DNA from 3 places in the Rhizobium sp. RHZ02 genome. Region 2 is predicted to be linked to each of the others. Evidence: predicted binding sites of a transcription regulator. Region 2 holds the regulator's gene; each other region holds the start of a gene.
The links. The regulator LexA, encoded in region 2, represses DNA repair genes until DNA is damaged. The targets are predictions, from matches to a motif close to TGTTCNNNNTGTGTTCNG.
Positions count from the first base shown of each region.

Region 1: a site for LexA is predicted at 1,725-1,742, ahead of IB244_RS08190 (DNA recombination protein RmuC). Genes of this name have one in related genera too.
Region 3: a site for LexA is predicted at 1,730-1,747, ahead of ruvC (crossover junction endodeoxyribonuclease RuvC). Genes of this name have one in related genera too.

Region 1 is NZ_JACUZX010000004.1:97,282-101,452, forward strand. Features, by position in the region: gene IB244_RS08185 (globin-coupled sensor protein) at 83-1,579, opposite strand; gene IB244_RS08190 (DNA recombination protein RmuC) at 1,775-3,001, shown strand; gene IB244_RS08195 (ribokinase) at 3,050-3,949, shown strand; partial or broken gene IB244_RS08200 (methyl-accepting chemotaxis protein) at 4,170-4,171, shown strand, end outside.
Region 2 is NZ_JACUZX010000030.1:49,098-53,268, reverse strand. Features, by position in the region: gene gltA (citrate synthase) at 1-502, opposite strand, end outside; gene IB244_RS27560 (ComEC/Rec2 family competence protein) at 1,178-1,534, shown strand; gene IB244_RS27555 (hypothetical protein) at 1,525-1,785, shown strand; gene IB244_RS27550 (hypothetical protein) at 1,852-2,259, shown strand; gene lexA (transcriptional repressor LexA) at 2,240-2,956, opposite strand; gene IB244_RS27540 (VOC family protein) at 3,156-4,040, shown strand; gene kdsA (3-deoxy-8-phosphooctulonate synthase) at 4,037-4,171, shown strand, end outside.
Region 3 is NZ_JACUZX010000028.1:53,739-57,909, reverse strand. Features, by position in the region: gene ruvB (Holliday junction branch migration DNA helicase RuvB) at 1-444, opposite strand, end outside; gene ruvA (Holliday junction branch migration protein RuvA) at 524-1,141, opposite strand; gene ruvC (crossover junction endodeoxyribonuclease RuvC) at 1,176-1,688, opposite strand; gene IB244_RS26685 (methyl-accepting chemotaxis protein) at 1,930-4,171, shown strand, end outside.

The sequences.
Region 1 (4,171 bases), on a different contig from region 2:
CATCTTTTTCCAGGATGGAATTATCCGGTGGGCTGGCGGAGCGCTTTTTTACGCCCCAGCCCGGAATTTCGCCGCATTCCCGTCATGCGGCGCGGCGTGTCGTGGTCATCGAACGTTGCTCGACGCCGGTACGGAAGCGCTGCAGCAGTGCAACCAGATTGTCGACTTCGCCGCGCAGGCGCCGCGTCTCGGCAGAGGTGTTCTCGACCATTCCCGAGTTCTGCTGCGTGATCGTGTCCATGTTGCGGATGGCGACACTGACCTCGTTGACCCCGGTTGCCTGATCGCGCGCGGCAGCGGCGATATCGGCAACGAAGCTGTTGATGATATCGATGCGGTTGATCATGTCGCTCAGCGCCTCGCCGGTGCTGCTGACGATGTCCACTCCTTCGTTCACCTGGACCGAGCTTTCCGAAATCAGGTTCTTGATCTCCTTGGCGGCGTCGGCGGTGCGCTGCGCCAGTTGGCGGACCTCTTGCGCCACGACGGCAAAGCCCTTGCCCGCTTCGCCGGCGCGCGCAGCCTCCACGCCGGCGTTCAACGCCAGCAGGTTCGTCTGGAAAGCAATCTCGTCGATGACGCCGATGATCTTGGCGATCTCGGTCGAGGATTTTTCGATGCCGGCCATCGCGGAAACGGCGCTGGTGACGAGTTCGCCGGAGTTCTTGGCCTTCTGCTGCGTCTCACGGACCGCACCGGATGCCTTTTCGGCGTTTGCGGCAGTCTGTCCGACACTGACCGAAAGCTGTTGCAGCGCCGCCGAGCTTTCCTCGACGCCAGCTGCCTGCTGGGCCGTCCGCAAAGCAAGGTCATCGGAGGCCTTGGCGATCACGTCCGTACCCCTCAGGATCTCGCCCGAGGTTGCCCGCACCGAGCCAAAGGACGCGCGAAGAGCGGCGACGGCGCGGTTATAGTCGTCGGCCATGGCTTTGAAATTACCGGGGAGATCTGGCGGCAGCGTGGCCTCGAGATCGCCGTTCGACAGCGCCTCCAGACCGCGGCGAAGATGATCGAGCGCAACGGCCTGGTCCTGCTCGGCCTTTACGCGCTCTTCTTCCAGCTTGCGTCGCTTCTCTTCGAGCGCTTCCAGATAGACCGAGATCGAATAGTCCATATCGAGCATCGCGGCCTTGATGACCGCTGAAAGCTTCTCGGCCAGCACCTTGCCCTGTTGCCTGGCGAACATGGAGGGCCACTGCCTGGCCATCAGGCCCTTCACGAGTTCGCTCATCAGCAGCGCGTAGCCACCGATATACCAGCGAGGCTCGAGGCCAATACGGGCATGGGTCTTGCCCACCGTGACCACGCCTTTGACGTAGGTTTCGTCGAAGTTGCCGCAAGCCAGATTGGCCCAGTGGTCTTCCTGGCGCTTCTTGGCATGTCCCATATGCGCTTTATCGGCAAAGAAACTTGCGACCTCAGACGTCCTTGCCAGCTTCGCGTAAAACTTGTCGAGAGCGCCGCCGAGCAACTCCGAGATTGCCGGGCGCATCTCACGCAGCGCCGCGCGGGCTCCGTCGTCCAGCTCGATGAAATCGAGGCGTTGCTTGAGCGTGCTGTCGGACTGCTGGCTGGTCATGATCTCTCTGCTTTGTAATTGATGCAAAAGGGAATTTGACCTGACCTTTTACGCAATATGGTTGAGCAAAGGTTAAATGAACTTGAGATTTGTCAATTGTCGTTTGTTCCCTCTACGAGCCAATCCTTTGGGAAGGCTTGCGAGTTGTTCACGTTTTGATCTAGCCATCCCACACGAGTTTGTTATGGTGGCGAAATGAACACCAGCTCTGAGTCGTTTCTCCTCGCCCTTTCCCGTATCAGTCCTGCCACGCTGGCGCTCGCCGGAGGCGCGATCGCGGCTCTGGTCTTGTTGCTGATCCTCTTTCTCGTCCGCAGCGGGCAGGTGCGGCGCGAGCAGGCCGAGGTAGCGAGCCTCCGTGCCGCCGAGACGGATGCTCGAATGGCCGAACTTCTGAAAATCCAGGCGGAAATGCACGGGCGCATGTCGACAATGGCCGAAGTGTTCGGCTCGAGGCAGTCCGAGCTGAACCAGGCGATCAACCAGCGTCTCGATGGTATGTCGCAGCGCGTCAGTTCGACGATCAGCGAGCAGACCAAATCGACGCACGAGAACCTGCAGCGGCTGCAGGAGCGTCTCGCCGTCATCGATGCCGCCCAGAACAACATCCAGACACTGGCGAAAGATGTCGTCGGTTTGCAGGCGATCCTCTCCAACAAGCAGACACGCGGCGCTTTCGGCCAATCGCGCATGGAGACGATTGTCGCCGACGGCCTTCCGATGGGGGCCTATGCCTTCCAACAGACGCTTTCCAATGGCTCGCGCCCGGACTGCACCATTCGCATGCCCAACGGCGCACCACCGCTGGTGGTCGACGCGAAGTTCCCGCTTGAAGCCTGGAACGCGATCCGGGACGCCGGCGGACCTGACGGAGCCAAGGTCGCCTCGCAGCAGTTCCGCCGCGACATGGAAACGCACATCCGCGATATCTCCGAGAAATATCTGATCCAGGGCGAGACGCAGGACACGGCCTTCATGTTCGTGCCGTCGGAATCGATCTTCGCGGAGATCCACGAGAATTTCGAAGCGATCGTGCAGAAGGCGCACCGGTCGCGCATCGTCATCGTGTCGCCTTCGCTGCTGATGCTCTCCATCCAGGTTATTCAGGCAGTCCTGAAAGATCAGCGGATGCGGGCCCAGGCACACGTCATCCAGGGCGAAGTCGCGAACCTGATGGACGATCTCGGCCGTCTCGACGAGCGTGTTCGCAAGCTGCAGAGCCATTTTTCCATGACCCAAAGAGATGTCGACCAGATCCTCACCTCCACCGATAAGCTCACCAAGCGCGGCGCGAAAATCGAAGCTCTGGAGTTCGAGGGCGGCGACAACAGCAAAGCCGCGGCGCGGGACGGTGATGGCGCGCCAAAATCCGTCGACAGCCGCAGCGGGCTTCTGAAGCTCAGAGTGGTTGACGACGAGTAAGCCCTTCAGGCAGTGTCGCACTCAAGAAAAGCATTGGACGGGACACTCATGATCACAGTCTTCGGCTCCATCAACATGGACCTCATCGCCACCACCGCGCGCTTGCCGAAGCCCGGCGAAACGGTTGCCGGCAACGGCTTCTCAACGGCAGCAGGCGGCAAGGGCGCCAATCAGGCACTTGCGGCGCGACGCGCCGGCCGAACCGTTCACATGGCGGGAGCCGTCGGCCGCGACGGCTTTGCGGAGCCGGCGGTTGCTCTCTTGAAGGACGCCGGCACTGGACTTGAAACCGTCAAGCAGGTCGACGAGCCGACCGGAACCGCACTGATCCTCGTCGGCGGTGACGGCGAGAACATGATTGCCGTTGTGCCTGGCGCAAACGGCACGATGACGCCGGCCGATGCCGACGTCGCGATCGACGCGATGAAGGAGGGCGACATCCTGATGCTGCAGCTCGAGGTGCCCGTTCCGGCCGTCGAGCGGGCGCTGGCCGCGGCGCGCGCCAAGAGCGTCACGTCCATCCTCAACCTGGCCCCACTGATCGAAGACGCTCCACGCCTCGGCCGCCTTGCCGACATCGTGATCGCGAACGAAACCGAGTTCGAGCGTCTTGCAGGCCAGGAAAACATGGGCACGGCGGATCGCGAGGCCGCGCTGAAGCGGCTCAATGCGGAGACGGGGCAAACCCTGATCGTGACGCTCGGCGCAGACGGCGTCATCGCAATCCGCGACGGCGTCATCTCCCATGCGAAGGGATTGAAGATCGAGCCTGTCGATACGGTCGGTGCCGGCGACACGTTCTGCGGCTATTTCGCCGCGAGCCTGGACGAAGGCCTCGATTTCGAGGCATCGCTGCGGCGGGCCGCCGTCGCAGGATCGCTCGCCTGCCTCAAGCAAGGCGCTCAGCCATCGATCCCATCAAGCGCCGAAGTCGCAAACGAGCTATAGGGCAATTCGCCCCGCGACATATCGGGGCGGTTTGCCGTATGCAGCGTCTGTTTTCATTAGATTTCATTCAAATTTAATAGGTTTCCGGCGATGTTCCAGCCATCGCCGGCCTTCGCCAAGGGGTCGGCTTCTGTCACGGCTGCTCCATGAGGGGGCGACGCCCTCGTCCCCTGTGCCGATGAATGCCCCGTACGGCACATCCTTGCTTCCCGAGGAATCCAT
Region 2 (4,171 bases):
TGGCGATCATACGCAGGCTTGCGACCATGCGCTGATGCGGATCGGTGATGTCGGTGGAGTCGTGGTAGAACGCCGACAGCGCGCCGACGCAACCGCACATGACAGCCATCGGATGTGCATCGCGGCGGAAGCCCGTGAAGAACCGGCTCATCTGCTCATGCACCATCGTGTGATGCGTCACGCGATAGTCGAAGTCCTTCTTCTGGGCTGCGGTCGGCAGTTCTCCGTAGAGAAGCAGGTAGCAGACTTCGAGGAAGTCGCCGTGCTCGGCGAGCTGCTCGATCGGATAGCCGCGATGCAGCAGTACGCCGGCGTCACCGTCGATATAGGTGATTTTCGATTCACAGGACGCGGTCGAGGTGAAACCAGGATCGTACGTGAAGGAAGCCGTGTTCTTGTACAGGGCGCCGATATCGATGACGTCAGGACCGATGGTGCCGCTCTTGACGGCGAGATCGACTGATTTGTCACCGATTTTCAGTGTTGCGCTTTGTTCCGTCATTATGATCCTCCAAACTGGCGGTTGGCGCCATAAAAGCGCCATAGGGTTAAGCGTCGTCGATGATTGCTATATGATCGCGCGCCTAATGCCAAGTTACCGTGACGCCATTTTGTGCATCGCAGTATCAACTTTTGGGCACTTCTGCGATGACCCCTGCGCATAGCAGAAGCTGATGATTATCCTTAGCTTTTCCGGCTTCCGATTTTCCTTCAGATTTCAATCGATTATTCTTGCTTGGAAGCCCGTTAGCTTTCATTCTGGTTGTACGGGCGGCTGTTTTTGGGCGCAATGCATGCCGGGGTTGAGGCCATTGGAGGTGAGGGAAGCCACACCCGGCGCGGACGCGTTTGGGCGCGCGCCACAGCCTTCTTTTCTCGTGCCACGAGTTCCTGCGGAACCTCCGCTAACTTTCCAGACGCAATCCTTCGTGCCGTGGCCGACACGGATAAGGACTGCGTCGGATCGTTGTACCGTGTGGCTTCGTCTCGCCGTGGCAACGGAGATAGAGCATGCGCGGTTCTTCCTGGTTTCGTCCGTCTTCGCTGGGGCGGGCGCGATCCTCTGGTTCGTGCTTGGAAGTGCCCCCGGCCGAGCTCCGGATGTCGTTTGCGGCGACGCTTGCCCTCGTCGCCGGTTTACGCGATCTGGTCAAGAAGGCCGCCGCACGAACATCCCTTGCTGCAGGTCGCCGCAGTAACGCCCGTCGTTTTCATCATATGCTTCTTTGGTGGCATCCTGCTGACCGCGATGATCGGCGGCTTCTCGACCGCGCTTTTCGCCGTCGAGCACTTCCACCGGCTCAGCGCTTATGGTCTGCCGGCAAATCTCATGGCCATGCCGGTGGTCTCTTTCGTGGTGATGCCGATGGGCATGCTCGCTATGCTGCTGACACCTTTTGGCCTCGACGTCATTCCATGGAAAATTGCCGGTTTCGGGCTCGACATCGTGATCGCCATTGCCCAGATGGTCTCGACCTGGGCGGCAATATCGATATCGGCAGATTGCCGGGTTGGTATTTTCCTGTGGCGGTAGCAGGGTTCCTCTTACTTGCCCTTCTGCGCACCAAGATCCGCTACCTCGGCGCTGGCATTGCGGGGCTGGCAACAGTGCTTGTTGTGGTTGCGCCGAGCGAGCCGCCGCCCGACATGGTCATTGCCGAAGACGGCAATCTCGTCGCGATTGTGAGAGGACAAGTCCTTGCACCGAACCGGCCGCATCCGCCTGACTTCATTTTCGACCAATGGCGAATGGCGCTCGCCGCGGAGCTAGATCAACCAACGTAATTGTTGGAGGGTGTCAACGCTATCAGGCGGCGGGACAGTCAAGGCAGATCGGAGAGGTTATCTGCCGTGGAATTGCGCAATGCCCGCGATGCGTTACGTCAGGCTGCGACGAGCGCTGAGAACCGATTTGTATGCCTGAAAGGCGCCTGGTGCACAGCCACGCACGATAGCGGCTACGTCGTGACGATCGTCGAAAATCCCGCTTACTTCGGCGCTGCCTGCGATACGGCCGATATCGTCGTGACACCCGCTCGCCTCCGCACGACGGGGTGCCGGTCGGGCGCACTTTTGTTCACCGGCGAAACCTTGCGTCGCTTTGGTGCCGCTGAGGTAAGGATCGACGATCAAGGTAGCTCCGTCGTCACGACGGCCTATACGAGGCCCGACCGCCCTTGGATCCGCCATCGGGCGTATAATTGGCGAAGCGGCACCTTTGACGGCGAGCCGCTTGCCTTCAATGATAGCGGCGAATGAGGCCGACAAGCTTGCCCTGGACCTTGACACGGTCAGGCCCGAAAATGCGCGTCTCGTAAGCCGGGTTTGCCGCCTCAAGTGCGATGGAGGCGCCTTTCCGGCGGAAGCGCTTGAGCGTCGCTTCCTCATCATCGACAAGCGCAACAACGATGTCGCCGGCATTGGCGGTGCTGCCGTTGCGGATGATTACCGTGTCGCCATCAAAGATGCCGGCCTCGATCATCGAGTCGCCCTTGACCTCAAGCGCATAGTGCTCGCCTGGGCCAAGCATGTCCGCCGGAACCGTGATGTCATGGGTATTGTTCTGAATTGCCGAAATCGGTACGCCGGCAGCAATCCGTCCCATGACCGGTACAGAGGCAGGACCGCCGTTGTCAGCCTGCGGCGCTGGCTTCGGCGCCACAACTGGCTGTGGTTTGCCGAGGCTGCCTTCGATAACGCTCGGCGAAAAACCGCGGCGGGGCTGCAGGCTCGGGTTATATGCCTCGGGCAGTTTGATGACTTCCAGAGCGCGGGCTCGATTCGGCAGTCGGCGAATGAAGCCCCGTTCCTCCAGCGCGGTAATCAGGCGGTGGATGCCTGACTTCGACGCGAGGTCCAAGGCATCCTTCATTTCATCAAAAGAAGGGGGGACACCGGACTCCTTCATTCGCTCGTGAATGAAGAGAAGAAGCTCCTGTTGCTTGCGCGTCAGCATCGAAGTTGAACCCCAGAGTCGTGAAACAAAGCCAGAACAGACACTATATGTTCCATATGTGTTCCGCAAGTACCTAAATTTTCGTAAATCTTGCCTGCAACTTGCTGAGTTTTTGCGTCTCATTTGACCGAAAGCGTAGAAGGGGGTTGCATTGTCCTGTTGCCCGGCGCACATCTTCGCAAATTCCGGAGAAGTTGCCATGAGCGAAGCACATCCGCTGGACCACATCGTGCTGCCGGTTCCAAATATCAGGCTCTCGCGCGAGCGTCTCGGAAAGCTGGGATTCACCGTCGCGCCCGACGCCCGGCACCCGTTTGGGACCGAGAATGCCTGCATATTCTTCGCCGACGAAACTTATCTGGAGCCTCTCGGGGTCGCCAATGCCGAACTGCATGAAGCTTCGGCGCAGAAAGGCAATGTCTTCACCGCGCGGGACCGTGCCTTTCGATTCCGATGTGGAGACGATGGGCTGTCTGCCGTGGTCTTTGCGACGGCGGATGCCGATCGCGACCATGCCCGGTTTCTGTCCGAAAAGATCAATGGCGGCGAGATGCTGCAGTTCGAGCGGCCGATGAAGATGCCCGATGGCTCGGAGGTGACGGCTGCATTTAAGCTCGCCTTTGCAGTTGACCTGCGCGCTCCAGATTTCTTTTTCTTCACATGCCAACGTGTCAACCCGCTGCCAGCCGACCGGAAAGCCCTGCAAGTGCATGCAAATGGGGTGGTTGGGATCGCAGAGATCGTGCTTGGGGCACCCGACCCCAAGGCGTTTGGACCATTCCTGCGCGCCGCCGCCCACAGCTTGGGAACGACCAATGAGGCCTTCGGTGTGAGTGTGACAACTCCGAATGCCAGAGTGAGTGTTCTCTCCCCGGATGGACTGGACGCCTACTTCGACATCCCTGCGCCTTCCGACGATCGCGGTCTGCGTGGTGTTGCCATCGTTTTCAAAGTAGGCGATCTCGCCGTGACAGAAGCGCAATTGGCTGCTAACGGGATGACCTATACGCGCAAGAACAATCGAATTCTGGTGAAGGCCGCGCCCGGACAGGGCGCTCTCTTCGCCTTCGAGGAGAAACGATGAGCCAGACAAATTCCGAAGTCGTGGTCGGCGAAGGCGCCGGCCGCGTCACCTTTTCGAATTCCGGCAAGCTGTCGCTGATTGCCGGGCCTTGTCAGATGGAGAGCCGCGAGCATGCCTTCATGGTCGCCGGT
Region 3 (4,171 bases), on a different contig from region 2:
GATCTTGACAGAGCGCGCGGCTGGTCCCTCGCCGATGATGAGGTCGAGCTGGAAATCCTCCATCGCGGGGTAGAGGATTTCCTCGACGGCCGGGTTGAGCCGGTGAATTTCGTCGATGAAGAGCACGTCGCGCTCTTCGAGATTGGTCAGTAGAGCGGCGAGATCGCCCGCCTTGGCAATAACCGGACCGGACGTCGAGCGGAAATTGACGCCGAGTTCCTTCGCCATGATCTGCGCGAGCGTCGTCTTGCCGAGGCCGGGCGGGCCAACGAAAAGGACGTGATCCAGCGCCTCACCACGGTTCTTCGCCGCCTCGATGAACACCTTCAGGTTTGCGCGCGCTTCCGCCTGTCCGGTGAACTCGTCCAGCGACTGCGGCCGCAGCGTCACATCCAGGTCTTCGCCTCGTTTCTCGGCCGATATCAGGCGCGCGGCTTCACTCATGCTGGCATTTCCCAATCTTCAAACGCTCGTGACCAATACACCAAGCCGAACGCTTTTGGCACCCGCTCGGGCAATTGGATCAGCGAGCCAGTTCCTTCAACCCAAGGCGGATGAGCTTGGCGCTGTCGGCGCCTTCACCGGCGGTCTTCATTGCGGCGGCAACGGCATTGGCAGCCTGGTCGCGGGAATAGCCGAGGTTCGTCAGCGCGGATACCGCGTCGGCGACAGGGGCAGCGGCAACACCTTCACCGAGCTCCTGCTTGAGGCCGATGGTGGCCGACGCTTCTCCGGCGAAGGCCGGCGCCTTGTTCTTCAGTTCGGTGACGATGCGCACGGCAACCTTGGGACCAACGCCCTGAGCGCGGGCGACTGCCGTGCGATCCTGCAGCGCGATGGCGTTCGCCAGTTCGCTTGGAGGCAGGGTCGAAAGGACGGCGAGCGCCACCTTTGCACCAACGCCCTGTACGCTCTGCAGGAGAATGAACCACTCTCTCTCGAGCGCGGTCATGAAGCCGAAGAGCTTCAGCTGGTCTTCGCGAACATAGGTCTCGATGAAAAGCACACAGGCCTCGCCCACCGAGCCGAGGCGGGAGAGCGTGCGCGCCGAGCAGAAGGCGACGTAGCAGACGCCGTGGACATCGACGAGGACGTAGTCATCGCCGATTTCATCGATGGTGCCTTTGAGCTTGCCGATCATGCAAATGGTCCGTTCGGTGGGTTTTCAGTGAAGATTAGCCGGCAAGCGCCGCCTGCCGCATGCGGCTGCTGCCGCGGTTATGAGCGTGGCAGATGGCGATGGCCAGCGCATCAGCCGCGTCGTTGCCCTTGAATTCGACCTTGGGCATCAGGATTTTCAGCATCATGTGGATCTGCTGCTTCTCGCCGTGGCCGACACCGATGACCGCCTTCTTGACAGCGTTTGGCGCATATTCGGCGACGGGCAAACCGGCGCGGGCAGGGACCAGCATGGCAATGCCGCGTGCCTGCCCGAGTTTCAGCGTTGCAACGGCGTCCTTGTTGACGAAGGTTTGTTCGACGGCAGCCTCATCAGGCTGATAGCTGTGCACGACTTCCGCCAGGCCATCGTGCAGCTGGCAAAGGCGCGAGGCCAGGTCCAGGTCGCCGTCCGAGGTGACCGTACCGGACGCGACGAAGCGCAAGGAATTGCCGAGCGTGTCGATAATTCCCCAGCCCGTGCGGCGCAGGCCCGGATCAACGCCGATGATGCGAATCGTATTTTGCATGCTTCACCCTATTGCACTCGCCAAATAACTGCCATCGATATGTGAACAAAACAAAAACATTCCTTGTTTTTGCCACACGCTGTTTACGGCAATTTAAGCTCCATAGCCGACTTTTGATCCACAAAATGTCAGAGGAACTCCCTTCTCAGGAAGGCAAGGTTCCCGTTTTCTGTTTTCAGGTCAGCCGGCAGGATGTTCCACGCTCTGCCGGTATGAGCCGTTCCGGAAGGGTTCATCGTTCATGGTTCAGAGATTTAAATCCCTGTCCTTCAAGGTCATCGCGACATTTATACTGCTGACCGCACTGTCGATTGCGGTCATCAACGTGCTTGCTTACTTCGCCAGCAGCCGCATTTCCGGTGAGCAGGCACTCAAGGCGAAGGAGAGCGTCCTGATCTTCCGCGGCGACATGCTGCAGGATCAGCTTGAGCAGTTGGAAAACCAGGCGAACTCGATTGCGCGCATCGAAGCGTTGCAGATGTCGATTACAAGCCTGAAGAGCGGTTGGAAGACAATCGAGAAGACGTCGGGTGATGCGCGCGCCGAATTGAAGAAGGTGTTCATCACCAACAATCCGAACCCGGCCGACCAGCGCGAAAAACTGGTGAAGCCGCAGGCACCAAGCGGCTTCTACTACTCCAACCATGAAACGACGCAGGGTGAAGTGGCCCGCGACCTGGAGAATACCGCCTTCAGCGACCTGCTGATCGCCGATCTCGATGGCAACGTCCTCTACTCCTACAAGAAGAACGACGATTTCGCGGAGAACCTGAAGACCGATGCATGGAAGGCGACCGGCGCCGGCCTTGCCTTCGCCAAGGCGATCGCCAACACCGCAAAGGCGACTGACGATTCCGCCCCCACCGGCTTTTCCGGTCTTCGCGTCGACGCGGCGAACGGCAAGTCGGCAATCTTCTATGCCGTGCCGATCGTCAAGCTCGGCGCGGCGAAGGGCGTGATGCTCTTCAAGGTCCGCGACAACATCATCACCAGCATTCTCGCCAAGGGCATCGTGTCCGGTAGCACGGCGCAAGCCGCTATCATCTCGGATGACGGATCGGCGATCGGCGTAAACTCGTCCGGCCAGCTGGCAACGCTCGATACCACGCCTTTCACCTTCGCGAAGGACGCGCTGTCGGCCAAGGGCATGACGGTCGACGACTTCGATCGCGCCGATGGCTCGGCACGAGCCTATGTTCGCGGCATCGATTATCAGGGCTCCCGCTTCCTCGTCGTGGAAAGCGTCCGCATCAGCGAACTCAATGCTGGCTCGCTGGAGATCGCCACGCTCCTGACGATGATTGCGTTTGGTGTTCTGATCATCATGGCCGTGGCAACCTGGGCCATCACCAAGCTGCTGTTCTCGCCGCTTGCCCGGCTCGCGGACGTCACGCGTGACGTCGCCGACGGCAACCTCGAAGTCGAGATCGGCAGCCAGAACCGCGGCGACGAAATCGGCACGATGGCCAAGGCATTGGCGCGGTTCAAGCAGTCGCTTGTCGAGAGCCGCGACCTGGAAGCTGCCAGCAACGAAACGCGGGCTCGCGCGGAGCGGGATCGCCAGCAGCACATGGCTGAGCGCGAGGCGGAAGCACGGACCCTGCAGGAAGTCGTCCAGGCGATCGACGAGGGCCTGCATCACCTTGCCAACGGCGATCTTGCCCATCAGATCGAGACCCGCTTCCCGAACGAACTCGAAGGCCTCCGGGTCAACTTCAACGAGGCGCTGGCTACCCTCAGCGAAACGATGACGGCGATCGGCGGCAACTCCATGGCCGTGCGTTCGGGTTCCGAGGAAATGCGCACCGGTGCCGATGAGCTTGCCGGTCGGACCGAGCGGCAGGCCGCCTCTATCACCGAGACCGCGAATGCGATCGATGCGATCACCCAGTCGGTCCGCGTTCAGATCGAGCGTGCGGAGCAGGCCGAACGCATCGCCCGCGACGCCAAGCGGGAGACGACCGGCTCCAGCCAGATCATGCGCGAGACAATTGCCGCGATGGAGGCGATCCAGGCGTCGTCGCGCCAGATCAATTCGATCATCGCCGTTATCGATGCGATCGCCTTCCAGACCAACCTGCTGGCGCTCAATGCCGGCGTCGAGGCTGCACGGGCAGGCGAGTCCGGTAAGGGCTTCGCCGTGGTCGCCATGGAAGTGCGCGAACTGGCACAGCGTTCATCGAGTGCCGCAAAGGAAATATCGAGCCTCTTGCAGAAGTCCACGCATGAAGTGGAGATGGGCGTGTCGCTCGTTGAGCGTGCCGGCGACGCGCTGACGGGGATCGGCAGCCATGTGGAGGCAATCAACGGCCAGATCAGCGAGATCATGGAAACGACGCGCGAGGAAGCCGACACCCTGCGTCAAATCAACTCCGCGGTCTCAGAGCTTGATGCGATGACGCAGCAGAATGCCGCCATGGTCGAGGAAACGACGGCTGCGATCCATCGGCTCGCGACCGAAGCGGTCGAAATGGACCGGCAGC